DNA from 4 places in the Arthrobacter sp. 2762 genome. Region 1 is predicted to be linked to each of the others. Evidence: predicted binding sites of a transcription regulator. Region 1 holds the regulator's gene; each other region holds the start of a gene.

Region 1 (4,208 bases):
GTCCCGCAGCTTGGCGAACATGCCGCCGCTGGCCACGAGTTTGCCTTCGCTGAACTGCTCGCCGCGCAACTTGGCAAGCTGCTGCAGGAGCTCTTCCTGTGCCGGATCCAGCTTGACCGGTGTCTCAACGTGCAGGTGCACCTTGAGATCGCCGCGGCCGTAGCCCCTGAGGTGGGTGACCCCCAAACCGCGAAGCGTGATGACCTCGCCGGACTGGGTGCCAGCCTTGACGTCGATCTCCTGGGCCCCGTCGAAAGTTTCCAGGCTCAGTTCCGTACCCAAGGCTGCTGCCGTCATGGGAACGCTCAACGTGGCGTGCAGATCGTCGCCTTCGCGGATGTAGGTGGAGTCACTGTTGACGCGGATTTCTACATAGAGGTCACCGGCAGGTCCGCCTGCTGGTCCCGCTTCGCCCTGTCCGGAGAGCTGGATCCGCGTACCTGTGGCAACGCCGGCAGGTACCTTGATGGTGAGGGACCGGCGGCTGCGGATGCGGCCCTGCCCGTTGCACTCGTTGCAGGGATCCTTGATGACCGTACCGAAGCCCTCGCAGGAACCACATGGTGCGGTGGTCATGACCTGGCCCAAGATGGATCGAACGGCCCGCTGGACTTGGCCACTGCCGCCACAAATGTCACACCGCTCCGGGTGCGTGCCCGGCCGGCAGCAGCTGCCATCGCACGTCGGGCAGACGACGGCCGTGTCAACTTCAAGCTTCTTGTTGACACCAAACACGGCATCCTTGAGGTCGATGCGGACGCTGATCAGTGCGTCCTGGCCCCTGCGAACACGGGAGGCCGGACCAGCGTGCCCGCCGCCACCGCCGAAGAAGGTATCGAAGATGTCCTGGAACGCGAAGCCCTGGCCGGAGTAGCCACCACCGAAACCGTTGTCAGTGCCGTTCTCGTTACCGGTGGCATCGTAGACGCGACGCTTTTGGGGGTCGGACAGAACTTCGTAAGCATGCGTCACGGCCTTGAACTGCTCCGCGACATCCTCCCCCGGGTTGACGTCCGGGTGAAGCTTGCGCGCCAACTTGCGGTACGCCTTTTTGATCTCTTCCCCGGTGGCTTCCGGCGAGACTCCCAAAACGTCATAGTGGCTGCTCAAAGTCGGTATCTCTTCCTTGTTGTTACTGCGATTCTTATCTCGGGCCTGGCGTCAGCCGCCGAGAATGCGGGAAAGGTAGCGGGCCACGGCGCGCACGGCAGCCATGGTGGTGGGATAGTCCATCCGGGTTGGTCCGAGGATTCCCACCTTGGCACCGGAGCCGTACCCCGTTGCCACGACCGATGCTTCCGCCAGGCCGTCATAGGGATTCTCGCGCCCGATGCTCACTGTCACGCCGCGGGGATCATCACCCATGTCGGACAACAACCGGAGCATGACAACTTGTTCCTCAAGGGCTTCCAGCACTGGCCCGATACTCAACGGGAAATCCACGTTTGAGCGCGCAAGGTTGGCTGTTCCGGCCATGACGATACGCTCTTCACGGCTGGTGTCGCTCAGGGCCTGGAGACCATGGGCAAGGTGCTGCGCGAGCCCACGAAGGTCCGGCGGACACAACGCAACCACGGAAGGCAACACCTGCGGCAGCAGTGCCAATTGGGTGCCCGCAATGCTGCCAAGGAACCGGGAACGCAGGGCCATCAAGGCCTCGTTGCTTACATCGGAACCGGCCTCGATGACCTTCTGGCCAACGCTTCCGGTATCTGCGATGAGCACCACGAGCACCTGCTTTGGCGCCAGGAGGACAAATTCGACGTGCCGGACCAGGGCCCGGTTGGAGTGCGGGTACTGAACGACGGCGACCTGGTTGGTCAGTTGCGACAGGAGCCTGACTGTGCGCTCAAGGATGTCATCGAGGTCGTCCGGCCCTTCAAGGAGCGAGTGGATGGCCCGACGCTCCGCGGCTGACAACGGCTTGACCTGCGAGATGCGGTCCACAAACAGGCGATAGCCCTTGTCCGTGGGGATGCGGCCTGCGCTGGTATGCGGCGCTGCGATGAGGCCTTCTTCTTCCAGTACAGCCATATCGTTCCGGATGGTGGCGCTGGAAACGCCGAGATGATGCCGCTCCACAAGTGCCTTGGATCCAACAGGCTCGCGTGAATGCACATAATCCTCAACGATTGCGCGCAGTACTTCAAGCTTGCGTGGCTCACTCATTGCAACACCTCCTGACGACTGTCCCGGCCTTTCTCGGACGGATAAATAGCACTCACTTAGCACTCAACATGCCCAAGTGCTAACAAGTCTAGTATGAGCCAGCACGTTGCTAGCATTGAAACCGCCCGCGGGAGTTATTCCCAGCACAACCAGCACAAAGGGGTATGAAGTCCTTGGCTTTCGATACGTGGGGCCCGCAGGACCTGTCCGCTCCTGCCAAACGCCAACTCCCCGAGGTAGCCGTCCAGCGCGGGATGGTCCTTGAAGACGTCCAGTCCGGCTGGGTGGGCGAAGTCACCCGGGTGGAGAAATCGGGGGGAATGCACATCGTCTCCCTTGAGGACAGGCGTGGTAAGACCAAGTCCTTCCAACTCGGGTTCGGTTTCCTGCTTGAAGGACAAGCCATCCGTCTCATGCCTCCGGCCGCAAAGGCCCCTGCATCGTCTGTACAGTCGGGTCGAACGGCATCCGGGTCAGTAAGGGTCCTGGGCCAGCGTGCCCAGGTGGCCAAGGCGAGCCGTATTTGGGTGGAAGGCAAGCACGACGCCGAACTGGTGGAGAAAGTCTGGGGCGATGATCTCCGCATTGAGGGCATCGTCGTCGAGCCACTGCACGGCGTGGACGACCTCAAGTCAGCTATCGCCGCATTCTCCCCCGGGCCAGGGCGCAGGCTCGGGATCCTGGTAGACCACCTCGTAGCGGGCTCAAAGGAATCACGCATCGCCGCAGAAGCCATGACGGTGCCCGGAGCCGCCGGAAATGTGCTGATCGTCGGCCATCCGTATGTAGACGTCTGGCAAGCCATTCGGCCAAAAGTACTGGGTATTGAGCGGTGGCCGGAAGTTGCACGAGGCACTGACTGGAAGACCGGCATTCTGACCGCTTTCGGTTGGCCCCACGAAACCGCCGAAGACATTGGACTCGGCTGGCAGCGCCTGCTCAGCGCGGTACGCAGCTACGCGGACTTGGAAGCCTCGCTCCTGGGACGGGTGGAGGAAGTCATCGATTTCCTCACCACTCCCTGACTGCCTTGTCCTCATTTACGTTTCCTCAGTTCGCTTTTCCCAGAGACGTGACGGGGCGTTGGTCCCGGGATGACCCGGGACCCAGTATTCTGGGACAGCAACACCGCAGCATCTTTACAGCAAAGGGAAGACACCGTGGCAGAGAACGCTCCTGAAGAACCGGGCAGCGCCGCAGGCCAGCCCCAGTACCATGGCGCGCCCGCGAACGCACTCCCACTGACGGCAAGCGAAGACCGGCAGTGGGCCACCCTGGCGCACTTCGGGGGAATTCTGGGATGCCTGCCGTCCCTGTTGATCTATCTGATCTTCCGTGATCGAGGACCCTTTACGGCACAGGAATCCAAGGAAGCCCTGAACTTCACGCTTCCTCCGACCATCGCGGCAGTCCTGGCAAATATCCTGGTTCTGCTTCCCGTGGTGGGCAATATCTTCGCAGTCATCGCCACGGGCATCTGGGTAGCACTCACGTGCTTTTCAGTCTCGGCGGGTATTCGTGTCAATCACGGACAGCCACACCGCTACAAGCTCAACCTGCGCTGGATTAAGTAGTCCCCGGCTTCCAGCGGATTCTGCCGACGGTTAGTCCGGCAGAATCCGGCGCACAACGGCGTCGGCCAGGAGCCGGCCTTTGAGCGTAAGAACCAGGCGACCCTTGAAGGCCGCGCCCGGATCCACGAGTTCTTCAGCGATCAGTCCTGCCATCGCATGGCGGCCAACTTTGTCCAGCGCGTCAACGGACAGACCGGTACCGAGCCGCGCCTCAAGCATGATGCGCTCGACTTCCCGGGTTTCGGCGTCAAGGGTTTCCCTACCAGCAGCCGGAGAGTCTCCTGCAGCCAGCCTGTTGGCATAGGCCGTGGGGTGCTTAACGTTCCACCAGCGGACCCCGCCCACGTGCGAGTGAGCGCCCGGACCGATCCCCCACCAGTCGTCTCCCCGCCAATAGGCAAGGTTGTGGCGGCACGCCTGTTCAGGCGTTTTCGACCAATTGCTGACCTCGTACCACGTCAGACC
Region 2 (4,208 bases), on a different contig from region 1:
GATCCAGCACTGCCTGCTGCGACACTAAGGACCCGGTTCAGCAGCAGGACGCCTTGGTCCGTCCAGGCCGTGAGGTCGCCATGGATGCGTGGCGGGAGCCCGAGGTCGTCGTGGAGTTCACGATAGATATTTGCCAGGCTCCGGGGGATCGGCCGCGTATGCCGCGAAACGGCAAAGGAAAGCCCGACGGCGTGTCCCGGGGTTGGGTATGGATCCTGGCCAAGGATGAGTACTTTGACGTCAGCCAGTGGTCGGCGGAAAGCCCGGAGAAGGTTGGTAGCTGGAGGAAGGACTTGGATCCCTTGGGCAGCCTGACCCGCAACAAAGGCCAAAGCCTCACGGAGTTGACCTTCCACGGGTCGCAACGCGTCCGCCCAATCAGCGGCCATCAGCTCTTCCAAGGGTCGGTCAATAAGCTCGTCGAAGCCTGGATCGGCAACGCCGGCGGGTTCCAGGTCAAACAGTGCATCCTCACCAGTCACCCTGTCATTGTCTCCTCCATGGCATCGGCGGTGCGAATGACAGCGTTGTTATTCGCCCGTAACATGGGGGTAGGACATTTTCCCCCAACCAGCGTCAAGGAGTGTGCCGTGGCAGAACCAGCACCGGAACCAATGGCGCCGCAGTCTACCGGTTTGGCGCTCGAAGACCTGGCGGCCGAGACCCGCAAAGACTCACCTTTAAGTGACCGTGATCAGCAAATGTTGGCCTTGGAACGGCAATGGTGGAAGTACGCCGGCGCCAAGGAACAGGCGATCCGTGAGCTCTTCAATCTCTCCGCCACGCACTATTACCAGATCCTGAACGCACTTATCGATACGGAAGATGCGTTGGCCCACGATCCCATGCTTGTGAAGAGATTGCGTAGACTACGTACGTCGCGCCAACGTGCGCGGACAGCGCGCCGTTTGGGGTCCGACGCGTAAATCGCCCGGCTGATAGTCAGCAGCAACCAGCAAGGACAAGGCTTCACCATGACCAAATTTGCCAAGGATGAATTCGACCGGGTCCCACAGAACAGCTCCCGGCAGGGGGTGCACCGTGACGCCCAAGAGACAGTCCGCCCCAATCTGTGGCCGGTCTTGACCGTAGGAGCCGTCGCACTGGTGCTGGGACTCGTCGCTTTCCTGATACTTCCGCGGCTTGGCCTGGTGGCCCCCGGCGCGTCCACAAGCGTTTCGACGCCGGCGCCCCAGCAGAGCGAAACCTCCCCTTCTGCTGCACCTGCCGAATCAAGCAACGCCCCCATCGCTTCCGGTGAGCCGAGCCCGGGGACCACACCTTCGGGCGAACCCTCCGCAACTCCTTCTTCAGCGCCCGTGGACAAGACCGTTGCTGTAGCCGTCTACAACGGCACGGGTACGGCTGGCCTCGCCAGCCGTGTCGCAGGACTGGTCCAAGGCGATGGCTGGACCCTGGGAACTGTGGGGAACTGGGGTGGCCTGCCGCAGCAGTCGTCCGTCGTCTTCTACAACGTTCCCGGGCAGAAGACGAACGCAGAAGCGCTGGGCAAGCTCCTCGGTATCAGCGCGGTCGTTGAATCTCCTGAAATACAGCAGCCACTGGTTGTTGTTGTGGGACCTGGCTACCAGTAATTTCGCTGATTTTCGGCAGTTTTTCAGTAGGTTTCAGCCCCGAAAGCCGCAACTCGGTTAAGCCTCAATAACAAAAGTCATGGTGGGCCCCTCGGCAGCAGCGCGCGGATAGTGACTGTGGTTACAGTGGATTGATTCCGGTCCGGAGATCCCGGCAACCGGTCTTGGCTACTGTGAAAGTGTGGGCATCATGGCTTTGGGAACCGTCAAATGGTTCAATGCCGAAAAAGGATACGGCTTCATCACTGTGGATGACTCCGGCGACGACGTCTTCGTGCACTGGTCCGCTATTCAGATGGAAGGCTTCCGTGCCCTCGAGGAAGGCCAGCGGGTGGAGTTCGAATTAGGCGAAGGCCAGAAGGGTCCGCAGGCGGAAAGCGTCCGCGTTGCATAGTCCTTATCCCGGTCGCGTCAGCTAACGGCTGAAACCCCTTTGTTTATAGCGCAAAGTGGCGCTTCTGCTTGCACTCTCCCCGGTCGAGTGCTAATTATTGATTTAGCACTCCTACGCTTCGACTGCTAACTGCGGCCCGGTTTACGCCGGGGGCGGATGGCTCTCGGAACGCCAGGAGGATCAAGAAACACCTTGGTGGGGTGAGGTCCGGAGCGCGGGGCATACAGAGGCCGCAAGCAAAGGACCGTCCGTCGCGGGCACCCCATCTGACAGGTTCCTTCTTAACGACTGTCCCGAAAGGACTACCGCCGTTATGGCCAAGATCATTGCATTTGATGAAGAGGCACGCCGCGGCCTCGAGCGAGGCCTGAACATCCTCGCCGACGCCGTCAAGGTCACCCTCGGCCCGCGTGGACGCAACGTCGTCCTCGAAAAGAAGTGGGGCGCCCCCACGATCACCAACGATGGTGTTTCCATCGCCAAGGAGATCGAGCTGGACGATCCTTACGAGAAGATCGGTGCTGAGCTGGTCAAGGAAGTTGCCAAGAAGACGGATGACGTCGCTGGCGACGGTACCACCACCGCTACGGTTCTCGCCCAGGCACTGGTGAAGGAAGGCCTGCGCAACGTTGCCGCCGGCGCCGACCCCCTGTCCCTCAAGCGCGGTATCGAGAAGGCTGTTGAGGCAGTCATCAAAGAACTGCTCGCCTCTGCCAAGGAAATCGAAACCAAGGAAGAGATCGCAGCCACGGCTTCCATCTCCGCCGGTGACCCGGAAATCGGCAGCCTGATCGCCGAAGCCCTGGACAAGGTGGGCAAGGAAGGCGTCATCACGGTCGAGGAGTCCAACACCTTCGGCCTGGAGCTCGAACTCACCGAAGGCATGCGCTTCGACAAGGGTTACATCTCCGCTTACTTCGTCACCGACGCTGAGCGCCAGGAAACGGTCCTCGAAGACCCGTACATCCTGATCGTGAACTCCAAGATCTCCAACGTGAAGGAACTCGTCACGGTCCTGGAGAAGGTCATGCAGTCCAACAAGCCGCTGCTGATCATCGCTGAAGACATCGAGGGCGAGGCCCTGGCCACCCTGATCGTCAACAAGATCCGTGGCACCTTCAAGTCCGTAGCCGTCAAGGCTCCGGGCTTCGGTGACCGCCGCAAGGCACAGCTCGCCGACATCGCCATCCTCACCGGTGGCCAGGTCATCTCGGAAGAAGTTGGCCTCAAGCTGGAGAACGCTGGCCTGGAACTCCTCGGTACCGCCCGCAAGGTTGTTGTTACCAAGGACGAGACCACCATCGTTGAAGGTGCCGGCGACGCCGAGCAGATCGCGGGCCGTGTTGCCCAGATCCGCGCCGAGATCGAGAACTCCGATTCCGACTACGACCGCGAGAAGCTGCAGGAACGCCTGGCCAAGCTGGCCGGCGGCGTTGCAGTCATCAAGGCCGGTGCCGCAACCGAAGTTGAGCTCAAGGAACGCAAGCACCGCATTGAGGACGCAGTCCGCAACGCCAAGGCTGCTGTTGAAGAAGGCATCGTCGCCGGTGGTGGCGTTGCCCTCATCCAGGCAGGCGCCAAGGCATTCGCCAACCTCACCCTCCAGGGTGACGAAGCAACCGGTGCCAACATCGTCAAGGTTGCCATCGACGCTCCGCTGAAGCAGATCGCCTTCAACGCTGGCCTCGAGCCGGGCGTAGTTGCCGACAAGGTTCGCGGCCTGCCTTCCGGCCACGGCCTGAACGCTGCCACGGGTGTCTACGAAGACCTGCTGGCTGCCGGCGTCAACGACCCCGTAAAGGTTACCCGCTCGGCTCTCCAGAACGCTGCTTCCATCGCTGGTCTCTTCTTGACCACCGAGGCTGTAGTTGCCGACAAGCCTGAGAAGAACGCTCCGGCTGCCGGTGGCGACGACATGGGCGGCATGGGCGGCTTCTAAGCCTCCTAAGCTGTAGCATCACGCTTCAGAGCACACGACGGCGGTCCTCACCATTTGTGGGGGCCGCCGTCTTGCTGTGCCGCCCAATGAGTAGCAGGTCAGACCGTTCTGAGTGCTCAGAACGACATGTCCTGCTATCTGGTTGGGTGCTTGCACGCTTTCAGTGTCTGTGTGGTCTGGCAGGATTGAAGGCATGACGATTATTGCTGCCGCCGATGGCTCTGCCCTCGGCAATCCTGGGCCGGCCGGTTGGGCCTGGTATGTTGACGACTCCTGTTGG
Region 3 (4,208 bases), on a different contig from region 1:
GCCCTCCGCTTCGGTGGGCTCTTCCATTTCGGCAATCAAATGCTGGGCGCGTGACATCCAGCCGGAACTTCGCGCGGGCTCCCCGATGTCCATGAGGAACAGCACCAGCCACGCCGCACAGCGCGCCGCGCCGGCCATGTCGCCCAGTGTCAGGAATTCCTCGTGGGCCCGAGTCAGGTACTTCACTCCGTCATCGTCATGGCCCAGCAGCATTGCCACGGATGCCACCAGTTCCATGTCCCGGGCAGGCAAGCCACCTTCGGAATCGGCCCGGGCAAGGCAGTCCAGTGCATCGCTCCAGCGGTGCTCGGAGAACGCCGAGCGTCCCAGGTCCAAGGCTGTGACCGGCATAGTCCACACTCATTCTGCGACCGGGAGCAACCCGGTTGGCGCACCCAAGCCGCCGTATTAGCGTCAGGGTACCGCCGCCGTCGTAAGCCCACAATAGCTCCACGCATCCCCGACGAGTCGTGTGGGTTCCTGATCTTCTTTGGTTTGCAGAGGCCCTCTTTTCACCCTTTTTCGGTTGTGCGGCGCGTGTTCCGGATTCAAAGAAGGTCAGGACGCCACAAGCCGACGCCGGGAAGCGCAAGAGAGCATAAAAAAGCCCTGGCCACGAGTGACCAGGGCTTTTTTGAACAGGCTGTTAGTGCTTGTGGCCTGCGTGTGCGTCTTCTTCCTCAGCCGGCTTTTCGGCAACCAGGGTCTCGGTGGTGAGAACCAGGGCAGCGATGGAAGCGGCGTTGCGGAGTGCGGAGCGGGTGACCTTGACGGGGTCGATCACGCCAGCGGCGATCAGGTCCTCGTACTCGCCGGACTTGGCGTTGAAGCCGTGGTTGGCTTCGAGTTCGGAAACCTTGGAAACGACGACGAAGCCGTCGAAGCCAGCGTTCTGCGCGATCCAGCGCAGCGGCTGGATCAAGGCACGGCGGACGATGCCAACAGCTGCTGCTGCGTCACCTTCCAGGGCCTTGACGGCCGGGGACTCATCCAGTGCCTTGAGGGCGTGGATGAGGGCGGAACCACCACCGGAAACGATGCCTTCTTCAAGGGCTGCACGCGTGGAGGAAACGGCGTCCTCGATGCGGTGCTTCTTTTCCTTCAGTTCAACCTCGGTGGCTGCGCCAACCTTGATAACGCCGATGCCGCCTGCCAGCTTGGCAAGGCGCTCCTGCAGCTTCTCGCGGTCCCAGTCGGAGTCCGTGCGGGTGAGCTCGGCGCGCAGCTGGGCCACGCGGTCGGCAACGTCCTGCTCGGTTCCGGCGCCATCAACGATGGTGGTGTTGTCCTTGGTGACCGTGATGCGGCGTGCCGTACCCAGTACCTCGAGGCCAACAGTGTCCAGCGAGAGGCCAAGGTCCGGGGAAACAACCTGGGCGCCCGTGAGCGTAGCGATGTCCTGCAGCATGGCCTTGCGGCGGTCGCCGAAGCCCGGAGCCTTGACGGCCACAACGTTCAGCGTGCCGCGGATGCGGTTGACGATCAGCGTGGACAGGGCTTCGCCTTCGATGTCCTCGGCGATGATGAACAGCGGCTTGGAGGCCTGCAGCGCCTTCTCCAGCAACGGCAGGAATTCCTGCAGGGAGGAGATCTTGCCCTGGTTGATCAGGATCAAGGCGTCTTCGAGGACAGCTTCCTGGCGTTCTGCGTCAGTGACGAAGTACGGGGAAAGGTAGCCCTTGTCGAACTGCATGCCTTCGGTGAGGACGAGTTCGGTCTGGGTGGTGGAGGATTCTTCGATGGTGATGACGCCATCTTTGCCCACCTTGCCGAACGCCTCGGCCAGCAGTTCACCAATTTCGTCGCTCTGTGCGGAAATAGCGGCAACGTTGGCGACCTGGGTGCCCTGCACTTCGCTTGCGTTCTCCAGGAGGCGGGCTGCGATGGCTTCGATGGAAACCTCGATGCCACGCTTGATCTCGCCAGGAGCGGCACCAGCAGCAACGTTGCGCAGGCCTTCCTTGACCAGTGCCTGTGCCAGCACCGTGGCGGTGGTGGTGCCGTCGCCAGCGACGTCGTTGGTCTTGGTGGCTACTTCCTTGGCCAGCTGCGCACCAAGGTTCTCGTAGGGGTCGTCAAGCTCAACTTCGCGGGCGATCGTCACGCCATCGTTGGTGATCGTGGGAGCGCCCCACTTCTTGTCCAGCACGACGTTGCGGCCGCGCGGGCCAAGCGTCACCTTGACAGTGTTGGCGAGCTTGTCGATACCGGCCTCAAGAGACCGGCGGGCAGCATCGTTAAAAGCAAGCTGCTTTGCCATGGTTGTGTCCTTTCAAGACAGAAAACCCGCACCGCAGAAGGTCGGAATGATTCCAACGCGGCTGCGGTGCGGGGCTCCAGGAAGTTACTTTACGACGATCGCAAGGACGTCGCGGGCGGACAGAACGAGGTACTCGTTGCCGCCGGTCTTGACTTCGGTTCCACCGTACTTGGAGTAGATAACGACGTCGCCAACAGCTACGTCAACCGGCACGCGGTTGCCGTTGTCATCGAAGCGGCCGGGGCCGATTGCAACAACTTCGCCTTCCTGCGGCTTCTCCTGTGCGGAGTCCGGAATTACCAGGCCGGAAGCCGTGGTCTGCTCTGCTTCGAGCGGGCGAACAACAATACGATCCTCAAGAGGCTTAATCGAGACCGACACTCGGACTCTCCTTTTCATGAGCTGATTCATGGACTAAGAACTAGGGTGCCGTGGCGTGCAACCGTCGTCGCGGTGCCGGTGGACGCCTGGCGTGATTAGCACCCTCCGGGGGAGAGTGCTAACACGACTCTATGTAAGCGTTAGCACTCGGTCAAGGTGAGTGCCAGAATTTCGTCCTGAGTGAACTCCCGTTACCGGCCGGTGAGGTCATCCAGATCGTAGTCTTCGCCGTCGTCGTCCTCATCTGTGGGCGCGGATCCGCGGTTCAAATACAGCACGATGGCGGCCGCCAGGGCCACGACGCCGGATATCACCAACGCGATAATCCCGCCAATGCGGGCCCCGCTGTAGAGGTCGCGGATATCGCGGGCTTCATCAGTAGCGTCATTCACGCTCTTGCCTGTCACGGAGTATGCCGTTGCATTGAATGAGTCCAACGCGAAGATGACGATCAGCAGGCCAATGCAGATTACAGCGATCACGGCCCCCGCGATCAAGGCAGGGCGGGCAAAAGCGACGAGGGATCTGCCGGCTGAATGCTCTGAAGCTCCTGGGCCAGCGGAGTGGTTCCCGCCAGGGTTGTTCGTGTCGGAGGGCTGCGGAGCTGCGTTGTCTTCCATGAAAACAACCCTATCGGGCTGATTCCCAACTCACGGCGTCAAGGCGCGCGCCGTTAGGCTTGATCCCATGTCTCACGCACCGCAGGAACAGATCGCACCCTTGCTGACCACTGAAGGATGGGAACTCCTTGCCTCGCTGGGGCCGTACCGAGAAGCCGAAGCGTTCAGCGTTAACGCCGACCTCCGGAAAGCAGGCCACTCCCCCGAACTCGTGGCCGCCGTACTCACACAGTCCCGCCTCCGGACCCGCGCCGAGGCCAAGTTCGGCGAGTTCGCCCGCCAGATGCTGTTCACCCAGGCCGGACTCGAGCAGGCAACCCGCCTCAACGTCGCAGCCCGGCACGCCGAGCGTTTTGCCAAGGCCGGCATTTCCCACGTAGCGGACCTCGGCTGCGGCCTCGGAGCGGACTCCATGGCCTTGGCCTCGATGGACATTGGCGTGACCGCCGTGGAAATGGACGAAACGACTGCCGCCTGCGCAACCATCAACCTCATGCCCTTCCCGCACGCCACAGTGGTGCATTCCGATGCGACTTCAGTGGACCTGGACGGAATCGACGGCGTGTGGCTGGATCCCGCACGACGCACAACCTCGACGTCCGGGACCAAGAGGATCTGGGATCCGGAAGCGTTCTCTCCCCCGTTGTCGTTCGTTGAAAGGCTGGCTGCAGCCGGCCGGGCAGTGGGAGTCAAAATGGGGCCCGGGATGCCCCACGACTCTGTTCCGGCGAACTGCGAAGCGCAGTGGGTCTCCGTAGGCGGCGACGTCACTGAGGTCACCCTGTGGTTCAACGCGGTGGCCCGTCCAGGGGTCCGGCGCGCGGCCCTTGTCATCGGTTCCCAGGGCGCTGCTGAGCTCACCAGCGGCGAGGACTTCGACGGCGGCCCGGTAGCCGCCGTCGGGCCGGTTGAAGGGTTCCTCTACGAACCGGACGGTGCGGTCATCC
Region 4 (4,208 bases), on a different contig from region 1:
GTCCCTGCGGAACTTCCTCCGACGTGAGTGCGAAAGAGCGATGATCGGCCCACTCGCCATTGATGTGCAGGTATCTCAGCCGGTAGCCCTCGTCCCGGAATCCGAGCTTTTCCACCACCCGGAGACTTGGCGCGTTCTCCGGCCGGATATTGATTTCCATCCTGTGCAGGCCCAGGGTCCGGAAGCAGTGGTCCGTAGCCATGGCAACGGCCGTGGGAGCAATACCGTGCCCGGCGCGTTCCTTATCAACCCAGTAGCCAAGGGTAGCCATCATCGCCGAACCCCACACGATGGATGAGACCGTCAGCTGCCCCACAATTTGCGGCTCACGGAACCCCTCGGTCCGCTCCGTGATGAGGAAAGGCAAGGCCGTGGACTGCCGGGCTTGTGCGTTCAGGGATGCCACCATTTGGCGGTAACTGGGCAGGCGCCCACCCGGCGCAGGATTGGACGCCTCCCAAGGTGCAAGCCATTCACTGTTCCGCGAACGGACTTCAGACCACTCCCGCTTGTCGCGGTAACGGATTGGCCGGAGCACCAAGGCTCCGCTTTCCAGCGTTACCGGCCAGATCGCAGAGCCGTACACCGGTGTTATTTGGGAAGGCCGGCAGTGAACGTTGGCAGCCACTCGCGGAGCTCGGGGCCCAGGTCATCGCGTTCGCATGCCAACTCGATGCAGGCCTTCAAGTAGCTCAACTTGTCACCGGTGTCATAGCGGCGTCCACGGAAGACAACGCCATAAACGCCGTAGCCCTCACCTTCCCCGGCAGCCAGAACCTCAAGAGCATCCGTCAGCTGGATTTCTCCGCCGCGTCCGGGAGCAGTCTTCTCCAGGACGTCGAACACTGCCGGGTGCAGAACGTAGCGACCGATCACCGCGAGGTTGGATGGAGCTTCTTCGGGCGACGGCTTTTCCACCAGCTGCTTGATGCGGACGTAGCCGTCTTCACCGTTTTCCTCGACGTCGGCGCAACCGTAGGCGCTGATCTTCGAAGGCTCAACTTCAATGAGGGCAACAACGGAACCACCGGTTTTTTGCTGGACAGCGATCATTTCGCTGAGCAGGTCCTCACGGGGATCGATCAGGTCATCGCCGAGCAAGACCGCGAACGGCTCGTAGCCGACGTGCTGCTTTGCACGCAGGACCGCGTGGCCGAGGCCGTTGGGGTCGCCCTGGCGGACGTAGTGGATGTCGCCCAGGTTGGTGGCGGACTGGATGGCTTCAAGCTTGGCAGTATCGCCCTTCGCTGCCAGCGTTGCTTCCAACGCCGGCACGCGGTCAAAGTGATCTTCCAGGGCGCGCTTGCTGCGCCCGGTGATCATCAGGACGTCGTGCAGGCCAACCTTCACCGCTTCTTCGACGACGTACTGGATGGCTGGCTTGTCAACCACGGGCAGCATTTCCTTCGGCATCGCCTTTGTGGCGGGGAGGAACCTGGTACCAAGACCCGCTGCGGGGATGACGGCCTTACGGACAGCATTGTTATCGAGAGTCACCGGACTAATGTAACGGAAGGAATACATCAACAGGTAAACCCTCGCCGTGGCAAGACGCAGAAACAGCCCCTGAACTGGAGCGGATTTGCAGCTTTACGTAGACCACGGTAGCCCGCGCGAATCTCATGATCGGACAAAAATGGCATCGAAGGAAGACATCCGCAGCAGCCGACGCCTTTACAGGCGCAGCCTCTCCAAGGAGCAAGTAGCCCAAGCCGGTGAATCAATTGCGCGGCACGGCTTGGCCTGGGCCCGGAAGATTTCGGCCGGATCGCCCCGGACCTTCGCGATCTACGTCGGCGTCTCCCACGAACCCCCAACCATGCCCCTGATCGCAGGGCTCCACAACGCCGGCCACCAGGTCCTGCTTCCCGTCTGCGAGGCCGGACGCCAGTTGAGCTGGGTGTACTGGACGCCGGGGACAGCCTTCGTCCGGTCCGACTACGCACCCATCGACGAACCCGAAGGCGAGCGTTTGGACAGTGCTGTGGTGAGCGCTGTTGCGGGCATCTTCATGCCGGCCACCGCCGTGGACCGGGATGGCAACCGCATCGGACAGGGCGGCGGCTACTACGACCGCCTCCTCCAACGCCTGGACAGTTCCGGTGGGCGGCCACCCACCATCGCGGTGGTGTACGACGACGACGTGTTGCCTTCCGGAGCTATCCCTGCCGAGCCTTTTGACCGTCCGGTGCCGGATGCGTTGACGCCCTCGGGAATCATCACGCTTGGCGGTGGAGAGTGACCTCGTTGACGCTACGTGAAGTCCCGCACTTACGTGGAGTTGGCAGATAGCGGATGAGCCGGATGCGGATGATAGAATTGGCACTCAGGCCCTGCGACTGCTAATGCGGACATTCTCCGCCACGGCTCCACAGGACCTGAACTTTGTCCTGAAGGAGGAACTCAGTGCCCACATACGCATATGCCTGCAAAGACTGTGACCATGCCTTTGACATCGTCCAGTCCTTCTCTGACAGCTCCCTGACGGAGTGCCCTGAATGCCAGGGCGCGCTCCGCAAGAAGTTCAACAGCGTCGGCGTTGTCTTCAAGGGCTCGGGCTTCTACCGCACGGATTCGCGCGATGCCAAGGGCAGCACCGTCTCCGCTGCGCCCTCCTCCCCGGCGACTCCTGCCCCGGCTGCCACGCCTGCACCAGCCGCCGCAGCCGCAGCAAGCTAGCCAGCACTTTTCCACATAGGGCACTCAGCCGCTGTTGGGCGGCCGAGCCCGGTGGCTAACGTGGCGTCATGCCACTAAAGTCAACCACTTCGCCACTCCCCGGCCGCGAACACCCCACTCCGCTTGCCAGGGGCCGTGGTCGCTCCCGGAACAAGCCCACCACCATGGCTGGCCATTTCCTCCCCCGGAAGCAGGGGCCTCATCGCCAAGTGAGGCTGGGCCCCAGGCAGAGCCTGAACTTCTGGGTCTCCCGGAATCGTCGGCTGACAGTTGCACTGCTGCTCTGCCTGGCCACGGGCATTACTGTCCAACAGCTAACCCCTGCCTCTGAGCAACGCGTCAGCATTCTCGTCGCTGCACATGATCTTGCAGCAGGCACCAGCCTCACCGGGTCCGACTTCACCACTGTTGGCGTGCCGCCCGACCTCGCGATTTCCGGAGCCCTGGAGGATCACGTTTCACTGGTGGGCCGCCAGCTTGCCTCGCCCTTGACTAAAGGGCAGATTCCCACCGAATCCAATCTTCTGGGGCCGGGACTCCTCACCGGTGCACCTGTAGGCTCAGCTGCGGTCCCCCTTCGCATGGCTGACCCTTCATCCATCCAGCTTCTGTCCCCGGGACAGCTGGTGAATGTAGTACTTACCGCCGCCGGATCATACGACGAGTCCCGGCAAACCGAAGTCCTGGCCGCCTCCGTCCCTGTCCTATGGACGTCCGCCCAAGGGGGTAAACCCGGCCAATGGCTCGGAACCAGCGACACCGACGGCTTGATGGTAGTGGCTGCAGATCCTCCACAAGCAGAAAAGCTTGCCGGCGCATCAACGCAAGGCAAGCTTTTCTTTGTTTTGGTCAATCCCTAATGCAGGGACTGGATTCCATGACCCAATCAGCCCCAATGCGGGGGCTTCTGCTCCTTCAACCACTGCTCATGGTCATAGTTGCCTTCGTCGCCCCAACGCCGGGGGTCGTCCTCAGCGGCCTTGGTTGGCAGGATTCCACCGGAGGCTTGCTTCGCCGCTGGCGTCTTTGACTCTGCCTTCTCTTCAGCGTTTTCGGCGCCCACAGCTGCGGTCTGTTCGTCAGAGCCGCTTTCGTTGCCGGTTCCCTGTTCATTCACTGGTACTTCAGTCCCATCCTCTGGATCACTGGGGGTTGGATTGCTGGCTTCTGCGTTGCTTGGTTCGCCATCCGCCTCCCTCCGCCTGTTCACATCTGTCTGTCCGGGCTGCTGGGATTCCAGCGATGCCTGGGCACTTCCCGGGCTTTGCCGATGCGAAGCCCGGGTTGCGGAGGAACTGCTGTACGAGGAGCTGCTGTACGAGGAAATCCCATACGGGGAGCTGGCATACGAGGAACCTGCATTGTCCAGATTCAATTGTTCAACATCCATGTCCAGGAAGCCATGCTCCGCTGGTGCGGCGGTCTGGGGAACATGGTTCTCAAGTCCCAAATAGGACCCGATTCGATCTGCGCAGGACGAAGGGTCCGTGAACACTTCGATGGTCCACAGGGACATGTAACGCCAGCCC

Evidence for each region. Region 1 encodes HrcA, which represses chaperone genes, less so after heat shock. Its sites were predicted from a motif close to TTNGCACTCGNNNNNNNCGAGTGCNAA; they were not measured.
Region 2: groL (chaperonin GroEL) is a predicted target of HrcA. The motif match lies at 2,057-2,083, and genes of this name have one in related genera.
Region 3: groES (co-chaperone GroES) is a predicted target of HrcA. The motif match lies at 2,782-2,808, and genes of this name have one in related genera.
Region 4: ABIE18_RS14925 (FmdB family zinc ribbon protein) is a predicted target of HrcA. The motif match lies at 2,320-2,346, and genes of this name have one in related genera.

Annotation. Positions count from the first base shown of each region.
Region 1 covers NZ_JBEPSI010000003.1:194,209-198,416, reverse strand. The annotation lists gene dnaJ (molecular chaperone DnaJ) at 1-1,110, opposite strand, end outside; gene hrcA (heat-inducible transcriptional repressor HrcA) at 1,162-2,169, opposite strand; gene ABIE18_RS07510 (DUF3097 domain-containing protein) at 2,334-3,194, shown strand; gene ABIE18_RS07505 (DUF4870 domain-containing protein) at 3,330-3,743, shown strand; gene hemW (radical SAM family heme chaperone HemW) at 3,774-4,208, opposite strand, start outside.
Region 2 covers NZ_JBEPSI010000008.1:200,900-205,107, reverse strand. The annotation lists gene ABIE18_RS16085 (uracil-DNA glycosylase) at 1-482, opposite strand, end outside; gene ABIE18_RS16080 (DUF3263 domain-containing protein) at 591-926, shown strand; gene ABIE18_RS16075 (LytR C-terminal domain-containing protein) at 975-1,595, shown strand; gene ABIE18_RS16070 (cold-shock protein) at 1,786-1,989, shown strand; gene groL (chaperonin GroEL) at 2,303-3,928, shown strand; gene ABIE18_RS16060 (RNase H family protein) at 4,122-4,208, shown strand, end outside.
Region 3 covers NZ_JBEPSI010000007.1:198,837-203,044, reverse strand. The annotation lists gene ABIE18_RS14850 (LuxR C-terminal-related transcriptional regulator) at 1-351, opposite strand, end outside; gene groL (chaperonin GroEL) at 647-2,260, opposite strand; gene groES (co-chaperone GroES) at 2,345-2,641, opposite strand; gene ABIE18_RS14835 (hypothetical protein) at 2,833-3,261, opposite strand; gene ABIE18_RS14830 (THUMP-like domain-containing protein) at 3,329-4,208, shown strand, end outside.
Region 4 covers NZ_JBEPSI010000007.1:224,679-228,886, reverse strand. The annotation lists gene ABIE18_RS14940 (GNAT family N-acetyltransferase) at 1-586, opposite strand, end outside; gene galU (UTP--glucose-1-phosphate uridylyltransferase GalU) at 592-1,524, opposite strand; gene ABIE18_RS14930 (5-formyltetrahydrofolate cyclo-ligase) at 1,637-2,242, shown strand; gene ABIE18_RS14925 (FmdB family zinc ribbon protein) at 2,407-2,679, shown strand; gene cpaB (Flp pilus assembly protein CpaB) at 2,748-3,539, shown strand; gene ABIE18_RS14915 (AAA family ATPase) at 3,566-4,208, opposite strand, start outside.